Regions from separate parts of the Microbacterium sp. K35 genome, predicted to be linked through region 1. Evidence: predicted binding sites of a transcription regulator. Region 1 holds the regulator's gene; each other region holds the start of a gene.
The links. Region 1 encodes HrcA, which represses chaperone genes, less so after heat shock. Its sites were predicted from a motif close to TTNGCACTCGNNNNNNNCGAGTGCNAA; they were not measured.
Positions count from the first base shown of each region.

Region 2: a site for HrcA is predicted at 1,596-1,622, ahead of groES (co-chaperone GroES). Genes of this name have one in related genera too.
Region 3: a site for HrcA is predicted at 1,592-1,618, ahead of groL (chaperonin GroEL). Genes of this name have one in related genera too.

Region 1 is NZ_SSDM01000234.1:10,605-17,673, reverse strand. Features, by position in the region: gene dnaJ (molecular chaperone DnaJ) at 1-708, opposite strand, end outside; gene hrcA (heat-inducible transcriptional repressor HrcA) at 741-1,772, opposite strand; gene hemW (radical SAM family heme chaperone HemW) at 1,877-3,094, opposite strand; gene DW299_RS08930 (DUF1990 domain-containing protein) at 3,094-3,747, opposite strand; gene lepA (translation elongation factor 4) at 3,819-5,672, opposite strand; gene DW299_RS08920 (ABC transporter permease) at 5,915-6,898, shown strand; gene DW299_RS08915 (ABC transporter permease) at 6,900-7,069, shown strand, end outside.
Region 2 is NZ_SSDM01000241.1:35,200-42,268, reverse strand. Features, by position in the region: partial or broken gene DW299_RS09305 (hypothetical protein) at 1-347, shown strand, start outside; gene DW299_RS09300 (class I SAM-dependent methyltransferase) at 352-1,557, opposite strand; gene groES (co-chaperone GroES) at 1,709-2,005, shown strand; gene rarD (EamA family transporter RarD) at 2,179-3,108, shown strand; gene DW299_RS09285 (ABC transporter substrate-binding protein) at 3,254-4,510, shown strand; gene DW299_RS09280 (ABC transporter ATP-binding protein) at 4,639-5,406, opposite strand; gene DW299_RS09275 (ABC transporter ATP-binding protein) at 5,403-6,398, opposite strand; gene DW299_RS09270 (branched-chain amino acid ABC transporter permease) at 6,388-7,069, opposite strand, start outside.
Region 3 is NZ_SSDM01000364.1:33,186-37,751, forward strand. Features, by position in the region: gene groL (chaperonin GroEL) at 1-1,555, opposite strand, end outside; gene DW299_RS15230 (LytR C-terminal domain-containing protein) at 1,679-2,257, opposite strand; gene DW299_RS15235 (DUF3263 domain-containing protein) at 2,327-2,584, opposite strand; gene DW299_RS15240 (DUF2332 domain-containing protein) at 2,594-3,586, opposite strand; gene msrB (peptide-methionine (R)-S-oxide reductase MsrB) at 3,659-4,063, shown strand; partial or broken gene DW299_RS15250 (nitroreductase family protein) at 4,060-4,566, shown strand, end outside.

The DNA.
Region 1 (7,069 bases):
ACCGGCGCGACCGACCTCACCGGAGCCGGGCAGCTGAAGCCGCAGTCCGGTCTCCACGCCGGCGGGGATGTCGAGCGACACGGTGCGCCGCGACCGCACGCGCCCCTGTCCGCCGCACGTGCCGCACGGATACGGGATGGTGGTGCCGTAGCCCTCGCACGTGCCGCACGGCTGCGAGGTGACGACGTTGCCGAGCAGGCTGCGCACCTGACGCTGGACGTGGCCGGTGCCGCCGCAGATGTCGCACGTGACGGGCGACGTGCCCTCCTGGCAGCACGAGCCCTGACACGTCTCGCACAGCACCGCGGTGTCGACCTCGATGTCGCGGTGTGCGCCGAACACGACGTCGCCCAGCTCGAGCGTCACGCGCACCAGGGCGTCTTGACCGCGCTCGCGCCGCGACCGGGGTCGGGCTCCGCGGCCACCGCCCTGCGCGGCGCCGAAGAACGTCTCGAAGATGTCGCCGAACCCGCCGAAGCCGCCGAAGTTGCCCGCGGCGCCGTCCCCGCCGCCCATGTCGTAGCGGCGTCGCGACTCCTCGTCGCTGAGCACGTCGTAGGCGTGGGTGACGAGCTTGAACCGCTCGGCCGCGTCCTCGCCCGGATTCACGTCCGGGTGGAGCTGCCGCGCCAGTCGGCGGTACGCCTTCTTGATCTCATCCGTGGAAGCGTCCCGGGACACCCCGAGAACCTCATAGTGGTCCGCCACAATCGCCCTTCTGCGTGTTCCGTGGGGCCGCGTCAGCGGCCGGCCTCGTCGTCGTCGAGCATCCGCGACAGGTAGCGGGCCACCGCCCGCGCCGCCGCCAGGTTGCTCGGATAGTCCATGCGCGTCGGCCCCATCACGCCGACGCGCGCCGTTCCGGTCGGTGCCGCGTAGTCGCTCGCGACGATCGACGCCTCGCCGAGACCGAACGGCGCGTTCTCGGTGCCGATGCTGGCCGCCAGGCCGTGCTCGTCGGCCACCATCTCGCTCATCAGCCGCAGCAGCGTCACCTGCTCCTCGATCGCTTCGAGGAGCGGGTGGATGCTGCCGCGGAAGTCGTGCTCGCGGCGGGCGAGGGTCGCCGCGCCCGCCATCACCAGTCGCTCCTGACGGAACCCGCCCAGCTCGTCGACGAGGACGCCGGCGAGAGTGCGCAGCACGCGGTCGCGCGGCGTCTCCTCCGCGGCCAGCAGGGTCTGCAGCCGCTCGGACGCCTCCGCGATCGCCTGCCCCGTGATGAGCGCGGAGAGCCGGGCGCGGAGCACACCGAGATCGGCCTCGTCGATCGCATCCGGCAGCACGGTCATCCGCTGCGAGACGCCGCCGGCATCGGTCACCAGCACGGTCAGGAGACGGTTGGGAGCCAGCGCGACGAGCTCCACGTGCGTGACCCGCGCGCGGGCGAACGACGGATACTGCGCCAGCGCGACCTGGCCCGTGAGCTGCGTCAGTACCCGCACCGTGCGCGCCATGAGGTCGTCGAGGTCGGCGGGGTCGGCGAGGAACGACTCGATCGCCGAGCGCTGCGCCGAGGAGAGGGGACGGAGCTGGGCGAGGTGGTTGACGAAGACGCGGTAGCCCTTGTCGGTGGGCACGCGACCGGACGACGTGTGAGGGGCGGTGATGAGCTCCTCGTCTTCGAGCTGCGCCATGTCGTTGCGGATCGTCGCCGCGGACACCCCGAACGAGTGACGGTCTACGATCGATCGGCTGCCCACCGGCTCGTGCGTCTCGACGTAGTCCTGCACGATCGCGCGGAGAACCTGGAGTCCTCGCTCTGTGACCATGGCCCACCCCTTCCCGCTGACGACCGGACGCTGGCACTCTGACACCCTGAGTGCCAATCCTACCGCGTACGACCGGGAGTTCTCCGAACCCGCGCGCCGATCACTCAGTCGGTGAGCTCGCGCACCACCGCGTCGGCGAGGAGGCGTCCGCGCAGGGTGAGCTGCACGCGCCCGCGGATCGCCGCCGCCGCGTCGATCAGGCCGTCCGCGATGAGCCCGGCCACGCGGGGGCGGTTCGCCGCGGGCAGGTCGTCCACCGCGATGCCCTCGCGGATGCGGCTGAGCAGCAGGATGCGCTCGAGCGTCTGGGCCTCCACGTCGGGGCGCTCCCGTCCCGCCGCCGGAGACGCGGACGCCGCGAGCCGCTGCGCGTAGGCGGCCGGATGCTTCACGTTCCACCAGCGCAGTCCCGCCACGTGGCTGTGCGCGCCGGGACCGAAGCCCCACCAGTCGCTCCCCCGCCAGTACGCCAGGTTGTGCCGCGACCGCTGCTCCGGCGTGCGCGCCCAGTTGCTGACCTCGTACCACTCGAAGCCCGCCGCGGCCAGCCGCTCGTCGGCCAGCTCGTACATGTCCGCCTGCAGGTCGTCGTCGGGGGTAGGCACCTCGCCGCGACGGATCTGCCGCGCCAGCTTCGTGCCGTCCTCGATGATCAACGCGTACGCGGAGATGTGGTCCGACTCCAGCTGGAGGGCCGCATCGAGCGACGCCTCCCAGTCGGCGAGCGACTCCCCCGGCGCGCCGTAGATGAGATCGACGCTGACGTCCAGTCCCGCACCCTTGGCCGCGGCCACCGCCGTCCGCACGTTCTCCGGCTGATGCGTGCGATCGAGAGCGGCGAGCACGTGCGGCACCGCCGACTGCATGCCGATCGACAACCGCGTGACGCCGGCGTCCGCGAGGGTGCGCGCCACCTCGGGTGTCACCGTGTCGGGGTTCGCCTCCACCGTCACCTCGGCACCCGGCGCGAGCCCGAACGCCGCGGTCGCCGCGCCGAGCATGCGCGCGAGGTCGCCCGGGGGCAGCAGCGTCGGCGTGCCGCCCCCGAAGAACACCGTGTCCATCGGTCGCAGCGCCCCCGCGGCGTCCAGCACGCCGCGAGCGAGGGCGATCTCGCCGATCAGGGTCGACGCATAGTCCTCCTGCTTCGCGCCGCGCAGCTCGCTCGACGTATAGGTGTTGAAGTCGCAGTAGCCGCAGCGCACGCGGCAGAACGGCACGTGCAGGTACGCCGAGAACGGGGTGTCGGCAGAGATCGGCAGGTCGTCGGGCAGGCGGCCGTCGGCGGGAGCCGGATCGCCGAGGGGAAGCGGTCCCGCCATCAGACGGGGGTCGCGTACAGCGGGGAGATCGCGCGCAGGTACCGCGCGAACAGCTCGCGGCGGCGCCGCTTCATGAGGGCCGGGATCAGGCGGTAGACGAGCGCGTTGGGCGCGTCGAACGCGCGCACCGTGAACCACACCTCGTCGTTGTCCTCGCGCCAGTCGACGTCGAACGACTCCTCGCCGCTGACGACCGAGCCCCCGATCGTCCCGAGCACGAAGCCGATGCGCCGTGTCTCCTCGGTGACCGAGATCACGCGCAGCTCGGAGTCGGCGCGCATGCCGCCCACCCGACCGCGCAGGTGCAGCGTCATCCCGGCGCCGACGAACGGCATGCCCTCCGCGTCGTAGCGCGGCTCGACGTCGCGCTTGCTCGGCGCGATCGGGTTGCCCTCGGCGTCGAAGCTGACCCCGGCGTACGCGGGGCCCGGGGCGGGACGCACGTCTTCCACCGAGAGTCCCGCTGCGCGCTGCGCCGTCCACGACAGCAGGGCCTCGCCCGCCGTCTGGAACCGCTCCTCGCCGCTGCCGATCCGCCAGGACTCCTCCGCCGGGATGCTGCGCTCCGGCGGGTACTGCATCAGGTCGGGGGCGTGGGTCGCACCCACGGCCGCATAGTCCACCGTGTCGTCTCGGAAAGTCCCGCGCCGCATGAGATCCAGCCTACTTCGGGTTCCCTGGGCGAACACCCCCCGCACCACGGGAGCGCCCAGGATCGCCCGGGTTACTTCTTGTCCTTGCCCTCGACGTCGCCGGAGAGCGCCGCGATGAACGCCTCCTGGGGGACCTCGACGCGGCCGACCATCTTCATGCGCTTCTTGCCCTCCTTCTGCTTCTCGAGGAGCTTGCGCTTGCGGGTGATGTCACCGCCGTAGCACTTGGCGAGCACGTCCTTGCGAATCGCGCGGATGGTCTCGCGGGCGATGATGCGCGCACCGATCGCCGCCTGGATCGGCACCTCGAACTGCTGACGAGGGATGAGCTTGCGCAGGCGCTCGGCCATCATCGTGCCGTACGCGTAGGCCTTGTCGCGGTGCACGATCGAGCTGAAGGCGTCGACCTTCTCGCCCTGGAGGAGGATGTCGACCTTCACCAGGTCGGCCTCCTGCTGACCGGAGGGCTCGTAGTCGAGCGAGGCGTACCCCTGCGTCTTGGACTTGAGCTGGTCGAAGAAGTCGAACACGATCTCGCCGAGCGGCATGTTGTAGCGCAGCTCGACGCGCTCCTCCGAGAAGTACTCCATGCCCAGCAGCGTGCCGCGCCGCGACTGGCACAGCTCCATCACGGTGCCGACGTAGTCCTTGGGCAGCAGGATCGCCGCCTTCACCATCGGCTCCGACACCGAGCCGATGCGCCCATCGGGGTACTCGCTCGGGTTCGTGACCGTGACCGTCTCGCCGGTGTCGCTGGTGACGACCTCGTAGATCACGCTCGGCGCCGTGGTGATGAGGTCGAGGCCGAACTCGCGCGCGAGCCGCTCCGTCACGATCTCCAGGTGCAGCAGGCCGAGGAAGCCGCAGCGGAAGCCGAAGCCGAGCGCGACCGAGGTCTCCGGCTCGTACTGCAGCGACGCGTCGGAGAGCTTGAGCTTGTCGAGGGCCTCGCGCAGTTCCGCGTAGTCGCTGCCGTCGATCGGGTAGATGCCCGAGAACACCATCGGCTTCGGGTCGGTGTAGCCGGGGAGCGCCTCAGCGGCGGGCTTGCGCGCGTTCGTGATGGTGTCGCCGACCTTCGACTGCCGCACGTCCTTCACGCCGGTGATGAGGTAGCCCACCTCGCCGACGCCGAGGCCCTTCGTGGGCGTCGGCTCGGGGCTGGACACCCCGACCTCGAGAGCCTCGTGGTTGGCGCCGGTCGACATCATCTGGATGCGCTCGCGCGGGGAGAGGCTGCCGTCGACCATGCGCACGTAGGTGACGACGCCGCGGTACGCGTCGTACACGGAGTCGAAGATCATGGCGCGGGCGGGAGCCTCGGCGTCTCCGACCGGCGCGGGGATCTCCCGCACGAGGCGGTCGAGCAGATCCTCGACGCCGACGCCGGTCTTGCCCGACACGCGCAGCACGTCTTCCGGCTTGCCCCCGATGAGGGAGGCGAGCTCCTTCGCGTACTTCTCCGGGTCGGCCGCCGGGAGGTCGATCTTGTTGAGGACCGGGATGATGTGCAGGTCGTTCTCGAGCGCCAGGTAGAGGTTGGCGAGCGTCTGCGCCTCGATCCCCTGTGCGGCGTCGACCAGGAGGATCGCCCCCTCGCACGCGGCGAGGGAGCGCGACACCTCGTAGGTGAAGTCCACATGGCCGGGGGTGTCGATCATGTTCAGCGCGAACGTCTCGCCGTCGATCTCCCAGGGCATGCGCACGGCCTGGCTCTTGATGGTGATGCCGCGCTCGCGCTCGATGTCCATGCGGTCGAGGTACTGCGCCCGCATGTCCCGGTCCGACACCACTCCGGTAATCTGGAGCATGCGGTCGGCGAGCGTCGACTTGCCGTGATCGATGTGGGCGATGATGCAGAAATTGCGGATCTGCGCAGCCGGCGTCGCGGCAGGCTGAAGCGGGGTGAGAGCGCGTGGGGACATGTCCCGTCGATTCTACGGTGAGGGGCAGGGGAATCCCCATTCGGGGACATCGGTGATAGTCTCCCGAAGTTGCCCGGGATCAATCCGTGACACCGGATCCCGTAAGCGATACGACTCCGTCACAGACTCCGTGAGGGCTGTCGCGTCGCGCAGAACGGCGGATGGCGCCCGATTCATCCGCCCGGCTCAGCGTTGCGTCGGCGGATCCCGAGCGCGTCTGGAGAAGAGAAAGACAATCCCCCTTGATCAAGTACCTCGCACGCCGCGCCCTCGGCTGGCTGCTCATGATCGTGGTCGCGACGAACCTCACCTACTTCCTCGCGTGGGGGTTCCTCGATCCGCGCAGCAACTACGTGGGCCGTCGTCCTCCGCTCAGTGAAGAGCAGATCAACAACCTCCTCGTGCCGCGCAATCTCAGCGACACCGTGCCGCTCATCGAGCGCTGGTGGAACTGGTTCACGAGCATCCTCCTCCGCTGGGACTGGGGGGTGAGCCCGACCGGCGGCTCCGTCAACGAGCAGGTCGCGTACCGCATGTGGGTCAGCGCGGAGCTCGTGCTCGGCGCGACGATCATCACCACGATCCTCGGCATCGCGCTCGGCGTGTACACGGCCTCCCGCCAGTACAAGCTCGCCGACCGCATCGGCCAGGCCACCAGCATCATCACGCTGAACATCCCGATCGTGGTCGCGGCCTTCGCGATCGTGCTGCTCGCGATCGGCCTCAACAACGCCACCGGCACGCGCATCTTCTATGTGACAGGGAACGCCAGTCAGGGGGTCGAGGGCTTCTTCCCCACCCTGATAGATGTGCTGCAGCATCTGACGCTGCCGACCATAGCCCTGGTGCTCACGGGCTACGCGAGCATCCACTTCCTGCAGCGCTCGCTGCTGCTGGACAACATCAACGCCGACTACGTGCGCACCGCTCGCGCCAAGGGCCTCACCAAGCAGCAGGCCATCCGCAAGCACGCGCTGCGCACCTCGCTGATCCCCGTCGCCACGCAGGTCGCCTTCACGATCCCCGCCATCTTCACCGGTGCGGTCCTGACCGAGACGATCTTCGCGTGGAACGGCATGGGCAAGTACTTCATCGAGACCATCTCGAAGAACGACATCCACGGAACCGTCGCGATCGCGGCCTTCGGCGCGGTCCTCACGGCGATCGGCGCGATCCTCGCCGACATCGCCGTCGTGGTCCTCGACCCGCGTGTGAGAGTGAGCTGACATGAGCACCGACATGCTCGACCCGACCATCCACCCGGACCCCGCGGCCGCCGGCCCCGAGACCACCCGCGTCGCGACGAAGCGCCTGTCGAAGTGGAGCCTGTACTGGCGGCGCTTCTCCCGCAACCGCGGTGCGCTCATCGGCCTGGTGATCTTCGCGCTGCTCGTGCT
Region 2 (7,069 bases), on a different contig from region 1:
TCTTCCACGGGGAGCCGGTGTGGCTGGCCGACCGTCCGTCGGACACCGGTGTGTCCCTGCGGTGTCTGATCGTGGATGCCGACGCCTCGCGCCAGTGCGCCCCGATCAGCGAGGCCCTGGAGTCCGGGCTGGGGGTGCAGGTGGTCGACGTCGATCAGGAGTCGGGAGACGTGATCGCGGTCTCGGTGGTCCAGGTGGAGTTCACGCGCTGGCAGGCCCCGTACCTGTCGGTCACGACCGGGGCGGTGTTCTCCGAGGCGCCGTCCGGAGACTCGTATCTGGTGACGACGGGTCCGCCCGGCGATCCGATCCGGGTGGAGATCCCCGATCGCGACCCGGACGGCTGAGCGATCAGTCGGCCGCGGACACCCGGTCGGCGAGGATCGCGCGGCGCCGGTCGCCGATCCGCACGAGGATCAGGGTCGCCTCGGCGTCGCCCTTCAGCGTGAGCGTGCGCCGGAACGCCGCGGGATCCACGTCCACCCCGCGCTTCTTGATCTCCAGCCGCCCGATGCCGTTCGCCTTCAACGCCGCGTTGATGCCCTTGGTGTTCATCGGCAGCACGTCCCACACGCGGAAGCTCTGCACGAACGGGCTCGTCAGGGCGGTGTCCGACGTGAGGTAGGCGATGCGGGGGTCGAGCATGCCCGCGTCGAGGCTGCGCGCGACATCCCCGATCAGGCGGGCGCGGATCACGGCGCCGTCCGGCTCGTGGAGGAACGCGCCGAGGTCGCGCACCGGGGCGTCCTCCGCATCCGCCGCGGCGGTGAGCTCGTGGGACCGGTCGCCGCGGATGAGCAGCGCCGAGCGGCGCACACCGTCTCGCGCGAGCTCGCGCGTCCACACCACGAGCTCGACCACGCTCCCGTCGGCACTGATCCACTGCGTCTCGGCGTCGTCGGGCAGGGCGTCGCGGTCGTGCGCGGGGCCGAGCTTGATCCCTGTGGGCTGCCGCGCGGCGACCCCGAAGGCCCAGTCGAGCGAGGGGGAGTAGTCGTCCGCGGCGACGCGGCGGGTCTCGCTGTGCCCAGAGGTGCGACGGGCGGGGTCCATCCATACGGCGCGGCCGGGTCGTGGCTCCCCGAGTGCGTCCTCCGCGGTGTCGTGCCGCACGGTGACGCTGTCGCCGAAGGGCGCGAGGTTGTAGGCGGCGATCGCGGCGGTGACCTCGTCGGCGTCGACCGCCAGCACGTCGAGTCCGGCGCCCGCGAACGCGAGCGCATCACCGCCGATGCCGCAGCCGAGGTCGGCCACGGCCGTCATCCCCGCGCTGCGCAGGCGCTGCGCGTGCCGGGCTGCGACACCCAGGCGCGTGGCCTGTTCGAGGCCGGCCCTGGTGAACAGCATGCGGGCCGCGAAGGGGCCGAACTTCGCGGCGGCCTTCGCCCGCAGGTGCGCCTGGCCGACCACGGCGGAGACGAGGTCGGGGGAGTGCCCGGCCGCGCGCAGACGCGAGACCGCGGCGGCGGCCTCTGCGGTCGAGCCCACCTCGCCGGTGCCGTCGAGCAGTTCGAGGCCGGCGGGGGTCAGCAGGGCACGCAGCTCGGACATCTCCACGCCTTCAGCCTAGGCGCGCGGGGGCGGACGTTCCCGGGCTGGCACTCGCATTGCATGAGTGCCAGCCGACCGCCTACACTGGCATTAGCACTCTCGGGTTGAGAGTGCGAACGAGTCTTTCGTGTCAGCGTCAAGAAAGAAGAGGTAGACCGTGTCGGTTTCCATCAAGCCGCTCGAGGACCGCATCGTCATCAAGCAGGTCGAGGCCGAGCAGACCACCGCGAGTGGCCTGGTCATCCCCGACACCGCCAAGGAGAAGCCCCAGGAGGGCGAGGTCGTGGCGGTCGGCCCCGGCCGCATCGACGACAACGGCAACCGCGTTCCGCTCGACGTCGCCGTCGGCGACCGCGTGCTCTACAGCAAGTACGGCGGCACCGAGGTGAAGTTCGGCGCCGACGAGTTCCTCGTCCTGTCGGCTCGCGACGTCCTCGCAGTCGTCGTCCGCTGATCAGCTGAATCCCGTCCCGCCTCGCGCGGGGTCACGGATCCGAAGGGGTCCGGATGCCACGGCATCCGGACCCCTTCTGCATTTCCGCCAATCGTCGGTCTCTTCCCGCCGATCTTCCCGAGCGGCCCGGTGACCGGCGCGGTGGGGTCGCGCCGCGGGCATAGGGTTGTGCGGTGACCCCCGAGACCGCCCGCGCCACCCCGACCGCGGGCGTCGTCTACGCCGCGTCCGCCTACGTCTTGTGGGGGGTCCTGCCGCTGTACTTCCTGCTCCTGGCGCCGACGGGCCCGTGGGAGGTCGTCGCGTGGCGCGTGGTGCTGTCCTTCGTGTTCTGCCTGCTGCTGCTCACGGTCACGCGCGGGTGGGCGGCCATTCGCGTGATCCTCCGCACGCCCCGGCTGCTCGGGTGGACGGCACTGGCCGGTCTGCTCATCTACATCAACTGGCAGGTGTTCCTGCTGGGCACGCTCAGCGGCAACGTGGTCGAGACGGCGCTGGGCTACTTCATCAACCCGATCACGACCGTGCTGCTCGGGGTGTTCGTGCTCAAGGAGCGCATCCGCCGCCTGCAGTGGGTCTCGGTGGGCATCGCCGCGATCGCGGTGGTCGTGATCATCGTGGCGTACCGCTCCTTCCCGTGGATCGCGCTGTCGCTCACCGCCTCGTTCGGTGTGTACGGGCTCATCAAGAAGAAGATCGGTCCGGCGGTCGACGCGGTCAGCGGGCTCACGCTGGAGTCGTTCTGGCTGCTGCCGATCGCGGTGGTGCAGCTGGTGGTGGTGGCGCAGACCTCCGGCCTCACGATGGGCGCGAACGGTGTGGTGCACGCGCTGCTGCTGGGTTTCGCGGGCGTCGCGACGGCGGTGCCGCTGCTGTTGTTCGCGGCGGGGACGCGCCGCGTGAACCTGGCCGTGATCGGCATGATCCAGTTCCTCACGCCGATCATGCAGTTCCTGATCGGCGTGGTGGTGCTGCACGAGCCGATGCCGCCGGAGCGATGGATCGGGTTCGTGCTCGTGTGGATCGCGATCGCGGTGTTCGTCGCCGACCTGCTGCTGGCCGGGCGGCGGGGACGCCGGATCGCGCGCGCCGCCCTGCTCTGATCCCCGGGCTCGACCGCGGCGACACCGGGTGTCGGATCGTTAACGCACCGAGATACTTGCACCCCCTGCGCGCTGACCTCACGCCCTAGTGTTAGAGCACCCGCCTGTGGTCACAATCCACGTTCAGTCACGCAAGGGAGCATCCATGAACGCACTGAAGGGCTCGCGCACCGCGAAGGTCTTCGCCGGGATCGCGCTGGTCAGCGCATCCGCCATCGTCATCGCCGGCTGCAGCAGCACGCCGAACGCCGAGCCGTCGGAGGGTGGCGGCGACAAGCCGGCCGCCGACCTGACGCTCAAGCTCGGCTCGCTGCTGCCCGCCACCGGATCGCTCGCCTTCCTCGGCGCTCCCATGGAAGCCGGCGTGCAGCTCGCCGTGCAGCAGATCAACGAGGCCGACGCCGGTGTCACGATCGACCTGACCACCGCCGACGAGGGCGACCTCGACAACAAGGCCTACGAGACGTCGATCACCAACCTGCAGAACGCGGGCATCACCGCGATGATCGGTGCCGCGTCGTCGAGCGTCACCAAGCTGATCCTCGACAGCAACGCCGGTGCGGGCATCCTCACCGTCTCGCCGTCGAACACGTCGCCCGACTTCACGGGCATCAACCCGCTGTACTTCCGCACGGCGCCGAGCGACAACCTGCAGGGCGAGGTGCTGGGCAACCAGATCGCCGAGGACGGCCACAAGACGCTGGGCATCATCTACCAGAACGACCCGTACGGCACGGGCCTGTTCGAGGCCATCAAGGCCACGTTCGAGGGCACCGGCGGCGAGGTCGTCGCCGACGCGTCGTACAACCAGGGTGACGGCCAGTTCAACGCCCAGGTGTCGGAGATCGCGGCCGCCAAGCCCGACGCGGTCGCCGTGGTCTCGTACGACCAGTTCGCGACCATCGCGCCGCTGCTCGCCAACGCGGGCATCGACACCGGCTCGCTCTACCTGGTCGACGGAAACCTGAAGGACTGGGGCTCCGACATCCCGGTGAGCCTCGAGGGTTCGAAGGGCACGCGCGCGGGCGCCGAGCTGCCGCAGGACTTCCTCGACCAGCTCAACGAGGTCTGGACGGCCGACGGCAACGACCCGATCGACGCCGTGACCTACTCGGCCGAGGCCTACGACGCCGTGATCCTGATCGCCCTGGCGGCCCTGAAGGCCGGCTCGGTCGAGGGTGCCGACATCGCCGAGCAGATGATCACCGTCTCGGGTGGCGAGGGCGACGGCGAGAAGTGCAAGGACTTCGCCGAGTGCGCCGCGATCATCAACGACGGAGGCACGCCGGATTACGACGGCCTCTCCGGTGAGATCACGTTCGACGAGAACAACGACCCGAAGGGCGCCGCGATCGGCGTCTACGAGTTCGGCGCAGACAACACCACCACGCGGATCAAGTAAGCCGCATCGCGAAGGCCCCGGGCTCCGGCTCGGGGCCTTCGTCGTGTCCCACGGCGGGCACGGCGCGACGCGTTCCGCACGCAGAAGGGCCCGGCATCCAGCGGATGCCGGGCCCTTCGCGGCGCGTGTCAGGCGGCGTCGGTGCCGAGCGTGCCCAGGTAGAGGCCGATGACCTTCGGGTCGTTCAGCAGCTCGCGGCCGGTGCCCTCGTAGGCGTCGCGGCCCTGATCGAGCACGTAGCCGCGGTCGCAGATCTGCAGGCAGCGGCGCGCGTTCTGCTCGACCATGATCGTGGTCACGCCCGCCTTGTTGATGTCGGAGACGCGGATGAACGCGTCGTCCTGCCGCACGGGGGAGAGGCCGGCCGACGGCTCGTCGAGCAGCAGCACCGACGGGTCCATCATGAGCGCGCGCGACATGGCCACCATCTGGCGCTCGCCGCCGGACAGCGATCCGGCACGCTGCTTGAGGCGCTTGCCGAGTTCGCCGAAGATGCTGGAGACGAACTCCAGCCGCTCCGCGAAGATCTTCGGGTTCTGGTAGAGCCCCATCTCGAGGTTCTCCTGGATCGTGAGCGACGGGAACACGTTGTTCGTCTGCGGGACGAACGCGACACCGCGCGCCACGAGCTTGTCCGCCTTGAGGCCGACGATGCTCTCGCCCTTGACCGTGATGTCGCCGTCGCGCACGTTCACCATGCCGAAGATGGCCTTCAGCAGCGTCGACTTGCCGGCGCCGTTGGGGCCGATGATGCCGATCAGCTCGCCCTTGTGGGCCACGAGGTTCGCGCCGTTGAGGATGTTCACCCCGGGGAGGTACCCGGCGTGCACGTTGGTGAGCTCGACGACCACGTCGTCGTTCTTGATCTCGTTCCGCTCGACGGGCGCGTCGGTCATGGCTTCTCCTCCTCGGCCTCGTCGGCCTCGACCTCGGCTTCGACCTCGGTCTCGATCTGCTCGCGGATGCGCTCCGCGTCGGCGTCCGAGATCACGGGCAGACGTCCGGTCACGGCACCCAGGTCCACGTCCTGATGCGCGCCCAGGTAGGCGTCGACGACCGCGGGGTCCTCCATCACGGTGTCCGGCGGCCCCTCGGCCACGACCCGTCCCTCGGCCATCACGACCACCCAGTCGGCGATGTGACGCACCATGTGCATGTCGTGCTCCACGAACAGCACCGTCATGCCCAGGTCCTTGAGGTCGAGGATGTGGTCGAGCAGCGACTGCGTCAGCGCCGGGTTCACGCCGGCCATGGGCTCGTCGAGCATCACCAGTGTCGGGTTGCTCATCAGTGCGCGCGCCATCTCCAGCAGCTTGCGCTGGCCTCCGGAGAGCGACGCCGCGAAGTCCTGCTCCTTGGCGTCGAGCTTGAACCGCGTCAGCAGCTCGTGGGCGCGCTGTTCGATCTCCTGGTCCTGCTTGCGCCAGAGGAAGGGGAAGAGCCCGGCCCAGAAGCCCTCGCCGCGCTGGTCCTTCGCGCCGAGCTTCATGTTCTCCAGCACGGTCAGCAGCGACAGCGACTTGGTGAGCTGGAACGTGCGCACCTGCCCCATGCGGGCGACTTTGAAGGAGGGGATGCCGGAGAGGTTGGTGCCGTCGAACGACCAGGTGCCGCTGTTGGGCTTGTCGAAGCCGCACAGCAGGTTGAACAGCGTCGTCTTGCCGGCGCCGTTCGGGCCGATCAGGGCCGTGATGGCGCCGCGCGGGATCTCCAGGTGGTCGACGTCGACGGCCGTGAGGCCGCCGAAGCGCCGCTGCACGGCGTCCACGACGAGGATCGGGTCGACCTTCTTGACGCCGGGCACCGCGGGGCCGGCGGTGAGGCCGGTCGTCTTGGCGCGCGGGGTGCTCTTCGCGGGCGTGACCGCCGCGTCGTTCTCACTTGACAAAGGTCATCTCCCTCTTGTTTCCGAGGATGCCCTGCGGGCGGAAGATCACGATCAGCATCAGCACGATGCCGATGAGGATGTACCGCACGACATCGGCCTGCGCGCCCGACATGGGCAGGTAACCGGCGTTCGCCATGGCGGGCAGCAGCGCGCCGAGGAACGCGAACACGATCCAGAACAGCACGGCGCCCAGCGTGGGCCCGAGCACCGTCGCGGCGCCGCCGAGCAGCAGGATCGTCCACAGGAAGAACGTCAGCGACGTGGAGTAGCTGCCGGGGATCACGGCCGACGGCAGGATGAACACGATACCGCCGAGCGCGCCGATGATGCCACCGACCACGAGCGCCTGCATCTTGTACGCGAAGACGTTCTTACCGAGCGAGCGCACCGCGTCCTCGTCCTCGCGGATGCCCTTGAGCACGCGACCCCACGGGCTGCGCATGAGCGCCCACACCACCAGCACCGCGAGGGCCAGGGCGATCAGGCCGACCACGCGCACCCACAGGTCGGTCGCGTTGTAGGTCCAGGGACCGAAGCCGTACGTGCCGGTGGGGAAGGGGTTCGCGTCGCGGAAGCTCTGGTGGTAGCCGGAGAGTCCGCCCGCGGAGTTGGTCCAGTCCTTGAACAGCTCCGTCACGAACATGAGCCGCACGACCTCCGCGGCCGCGATG
Region 3 (4,566 bases), on a different contig from region 1:
CGACGGCCTCCGTCGTCAGGAACAGGCCGGCGATCGACGCGGCGTTCTGCAGCGCGGAGCGCGTGACCTTCGCCGGGTCGATGATGCCCTGTGCGAACATGTCGCCGTACTCGCCGCTGGCGGCGTTGAGGCCCTGGCCCGCGGGGAGCTCGGAGACCTTGTTGGCGACGACACCCGGCTCGAGACCGGCGTTGAGGGCGATCTGCTTGAGCGGAGCCTCGATCGCCACGCGGACGATGTTCGCACCGGTCGCCTCGTCACCCTCGAGGGACAGGGCGTCGAGCGCCTTGGTGCCGGACTGGATGAGCGCGACGCCACCACCGGGGACGATGCCCTCCTCGACGGCCGCCTTCGCGTTGCGCACGGCGTCCTCGATGCGGTGCTTGCGCTCCTTGAGCTCGACCTCGGTTGCAGCGCCCGCCTTGATGACGGCCACGCCACCGGCGAGCTTCGCCAGGCGCTCCTGCAGCTTCTCGCGGTCGTAGTCGCTGTCGGTGTTCTCGATCTCGCGACGGATCTGCGTGACGCGACCCTCGATCTGGTCGGCCTCGCCGGCACCCTCGACGATCGTGGTCTCGTCCTTGGTGACGATGACCTTGCGGGCACGACCCAGCAGGTCGAGCGTCGCGTTCTCGAGCTTCAGGCCCACCTCTTCGGTGATGACCTGGCCGCCGGTGAGGATCGCGATGTCCTGCAGCTGCGCCTTGCGACGGTCGCCGAAGCCGGGAGCCTTGACGGCGACCGACTTGAAGATGCCCTTGAGCTTGTTCAGCACGAGCGTCGCCAGAGCCTCGCCCTCGACGTCCTCGGCGATGATGACGAGCTCCTTGCCGTCCTGGATCACCTTGTCGACGATGGGCAGGAGGTCCTTGATGTTCGAGACCTTCTGGTTGGCGATGAGGATGTACGGGTCCTCGAACACGGCCTCCTGGCGCTCCGGGTCCGTGACGAAGTACGGGTTCAGGTAGCCCTTGTCGAAGCGCATGCCCTCGGTGAGCTCGAGCTCGGTGCCGAAGGTCTGCGACTCCTCGACGGTGACCACACCCTCCTTGCCGACCTTGTCGATCGCCTCGGCGATCAGCTCACCGATGGCCGGGTCTGCCGCCGAGATGGACGCGGTCGCGGCGATCTGCTCCTTGGAGTCGATCTCCTTCGCGCTGCTCAGCAGCTCCTCGGTGATGGCGGCGACGGCCTTCTCGATGCCGCGCTTGAGGGAGATGGGGTCGGCGCCGGCCGCGACGTTGCGCAGACCCTCGCGGACCAGGGCCTGGGCGAGCACCGTGGCGGTCGTCGTGCCGTCACCGGCGACGTCGTCGGTCTTCTTGGCGACCTCCTTGACGAGCTCCGCGCCGATCTTCTCGTACGGGTCGTCCAGCTCGATCTCCTTGGCGATGGAGACACCGTCGTTCGTGATCGTGGGGGCGCCCCACTTCTTCTCGAGCACGACGTTGCGACCACGCGGGCCGAGGGTCACCTTGACCGCGTCGGCGAGGATGTTGAGGCCACGCTCGAGGCCGCGGCGGGCCTCCTCATCGAAGGCGATGATCTTTGCCATGAGTTTTGTCGTCCCTCCTGGACGTAGACGGTGGGTTTAGCACTCAGAGTGAGAGAGTGCTAACGCCATTCTGGCACTCGACACCATCGAGTGCAAGCCGCGTCGCCCGCCTGTGGAGGGGCGTCAGGGAGCGGGAGTCTCCTCGGACTGCTCCGGCGCCGACGCTGAGCGATCGAGGCCGATCACGACGGTGAGCTGCTTGCCGCCCGTCTCGTTCAGATCGGCGTAGAAGTCGTCCTGCTTCACCGCAGCGCCGCCGATCACCCCGGCGAGACCCACGGCCGCCTGCTCGTCCGCGTCGTCGACGTAGTAGATGGTCGTCGTGGCGAAGTCGTCGCTCGCGCTGTCCGTGGCGAACACGATTCCCGCCGGCCAGCCGGCATTGATGAGAGTGTCACGCATCTGGTCGTCGAGGCCGGAATCAGGGGTCGCGTTGAGGATCATGACCGAGTAGCTCGGGTCGATCACACCCGTCTCCTCCGGTGTCGGCACCGCGCTGGGGCCTGCCTCGGGGAACAGCTCGATGCGCCCCATGACGACCAGCGAACCGAAGATCCCGGCGATGATCAGGACGAGCGCAGCCACGAAGGACCACAGCAGGACCACCCAGCCGTTCATGCCCGGAGCCTCCGCGCGGTGGGCCCCGACGCGTCCGGAGGCGCGGGGAACGTCATCGAATCGGTCACGGGAGGGCTTGGACACCCCTCGATGCTAGCGGCACGATGCTGGCAATCCGCGACGGAGGCCAGCGAGCGGAGCGAAGCGGGTCCGTCAGCCGACGAAGCCGGGCATGCGCGCCGCCCGTCGGGTGCCCCGGGTGTCGCGGAGCCGTCGCAGCCGCCGCACCAGGACCGGGTCGAACGCCAGGGCCGCCTCGGAGTCGATGAGTCGTCCGAGCAGCTGGTAGTAGCGCGCCGCGCTCATGCCGAGGGTGCTGCGGATGACCTCTTCCTTCATGCCGCCATGCCGCGGCCAGGCGGCTTCGAGGGCGAGGATCGCGCGGTCGCGTTCCGTGAGGTCTCCGAGCATGGCTCCAGGTTAGGACGCGGTGACGCCATCGCCCGCGCGCCACTCCCACCATCGCCCGAGCGGGTCGGCCGCCGCCCGCACCCTGCCGTCGAGCGCGACCACGAAGCCGGACCATGTCGTCGCGTCCACGGACGGCCGCCACACGTCGAGCAGTCCGGGTGGGTCGATCGTGATCCATCGCGCCGGCAGCCCCTGGATCTGCGCGACGAGAGCCTCGCGCGCACGGCGGGGGATGTGGACGAGCACCCCGGGCGTCGTGACGACGGGGGTGGCACCCACGGGCACCATCGCCAGGAGCTCCTCGAGCCTCTCGGCCGCGTCGCCGGCGAGCAGCAGCGGTGGATCGGCTGCAGCGATGTCGAGCGCGGCCTCGATGCGGCGCTCGCGCCCGGACTCCCCCGGCCACACGAGCCCGCGCAGCCACCGCCGGTCTCCGTCGTCCGCGGCATCGAGCGGTGCGAGATCGATGCCGCCCCGCCACACGACCTCGGGCAGGCGAACACTCGGCATCGTCCCCGTCACCCGACTCTGCAGCACGACCGGGGAGGGACCGTCGTGCGGGTCGACGGCGAGCCGTTCGGAGCCCTCGGCCGTCACGTAGCGATACGAGTACCGGTCTGGGTACAGGCAGAGACCGGCCGATGCACCGAGCTCGAGAAGCGCGATCGGCCCCTCGATCTCGGAGAGGACCGGGAGCAGCGCCGCCAGCCGCAGCGGCTCGTTCGTCTGCAGGGACCGCGCCGCGCACTCGGCCACGAGCACGTCGGCGTGCGCCAGGACGAAGGCGCGCCACGCCGCGTAGTCCTCGAGCGGGGCGCCCAGCAGCCGGGACACCGCGAACACCAGCGGTGGCTGGCGGTGCGTCTCCGGGATGCCACGTAGCACATCGCGCAGCTGCTCGTCATCGCTGACGCCGGCCGCCCACTCCCCGTACAGGGGGCTGCGCCCGGGGGCCTCGTCGCGCGCGAAGCGGGCATAGCGCTCCCGGATCGGGTCGGTCATGCGTCCATTCTGACGCGCAGCGCCGAGACACCGCCGCAGCGTGGAGAATGGAGAGGACCCGAGGAGGACGCAATGTCGTACAGCGTGGACAAGACCGAAGACGAGTGGCGCAAGGAGCTCGGCGAAGAGCAGTACGCGGTGCTGCGCCAGGCCGCGACCGAGCGCGCCTGGACCGGAGAACTGCTCGACGAGGAGCGCGCCGGCCTGTACACGTGCGGAGCGTGCGGCGCCGAGCTGTTCAAGAGCGGCACCAAGTTCGACTCCGGGTGCGGGTGGCCCAGCTTCTACGAGTCGATCCGGCCCGACGCCGTTGAGCTCCTGGAGGACGACAGCCTGGGCATGGTGCGCACCGAGGTCCGCTGCGCGACGTGCGGCTCGCACCTCGGGCACGTGTTCCCCGACGGCTTCGGCACTCCCACGGGCGACCGCTACTGCATGAACTCGATCGCGCTGAACTTCACGCCAGACGAGTCGTGAGCGCGCTCGACGCCGTCCGCGCACGACAGTCCTGGTCGAAGGTCGGAGACACTGCGCCCGGGCGGGAAGAACTGCTGACCCTGGTGGCCGCGGCCGGACGCGTCGCCGATCACTCCTCGCTGCGACCGTGGCGGCTGATCGAGCTGCGCGGCGCCGATCGAGAGGCCCTCGGAGCAGCGATCGCCCAGGCGCAGGGCGACGACTCCCCCTCGACGAAGCCGCTGCGCGCCCCCCTGCTGATCGCGGTGGTGGCCAGCTACCAACCGAGCGAGAAGGTGCCGCGGTGGGAGCAGGAGGCCGTCGCCTCCGGCGTCGCCCACGTGCTCAGCCTCCTGCTGGACGAAGCAGGGTGGGGTGTGATCTGGCGCACCGGACATTACACGCGGTCGCAGCCGGTCGCGGCGATGCACGGCCTCGCCGACGACGAGGAGCTGCTGGGCTGGCTGTACGTCGGCGACAAACCGCCGGGGAAGTCGCCGGGCCGACGCAAGGCCGTCGACGCG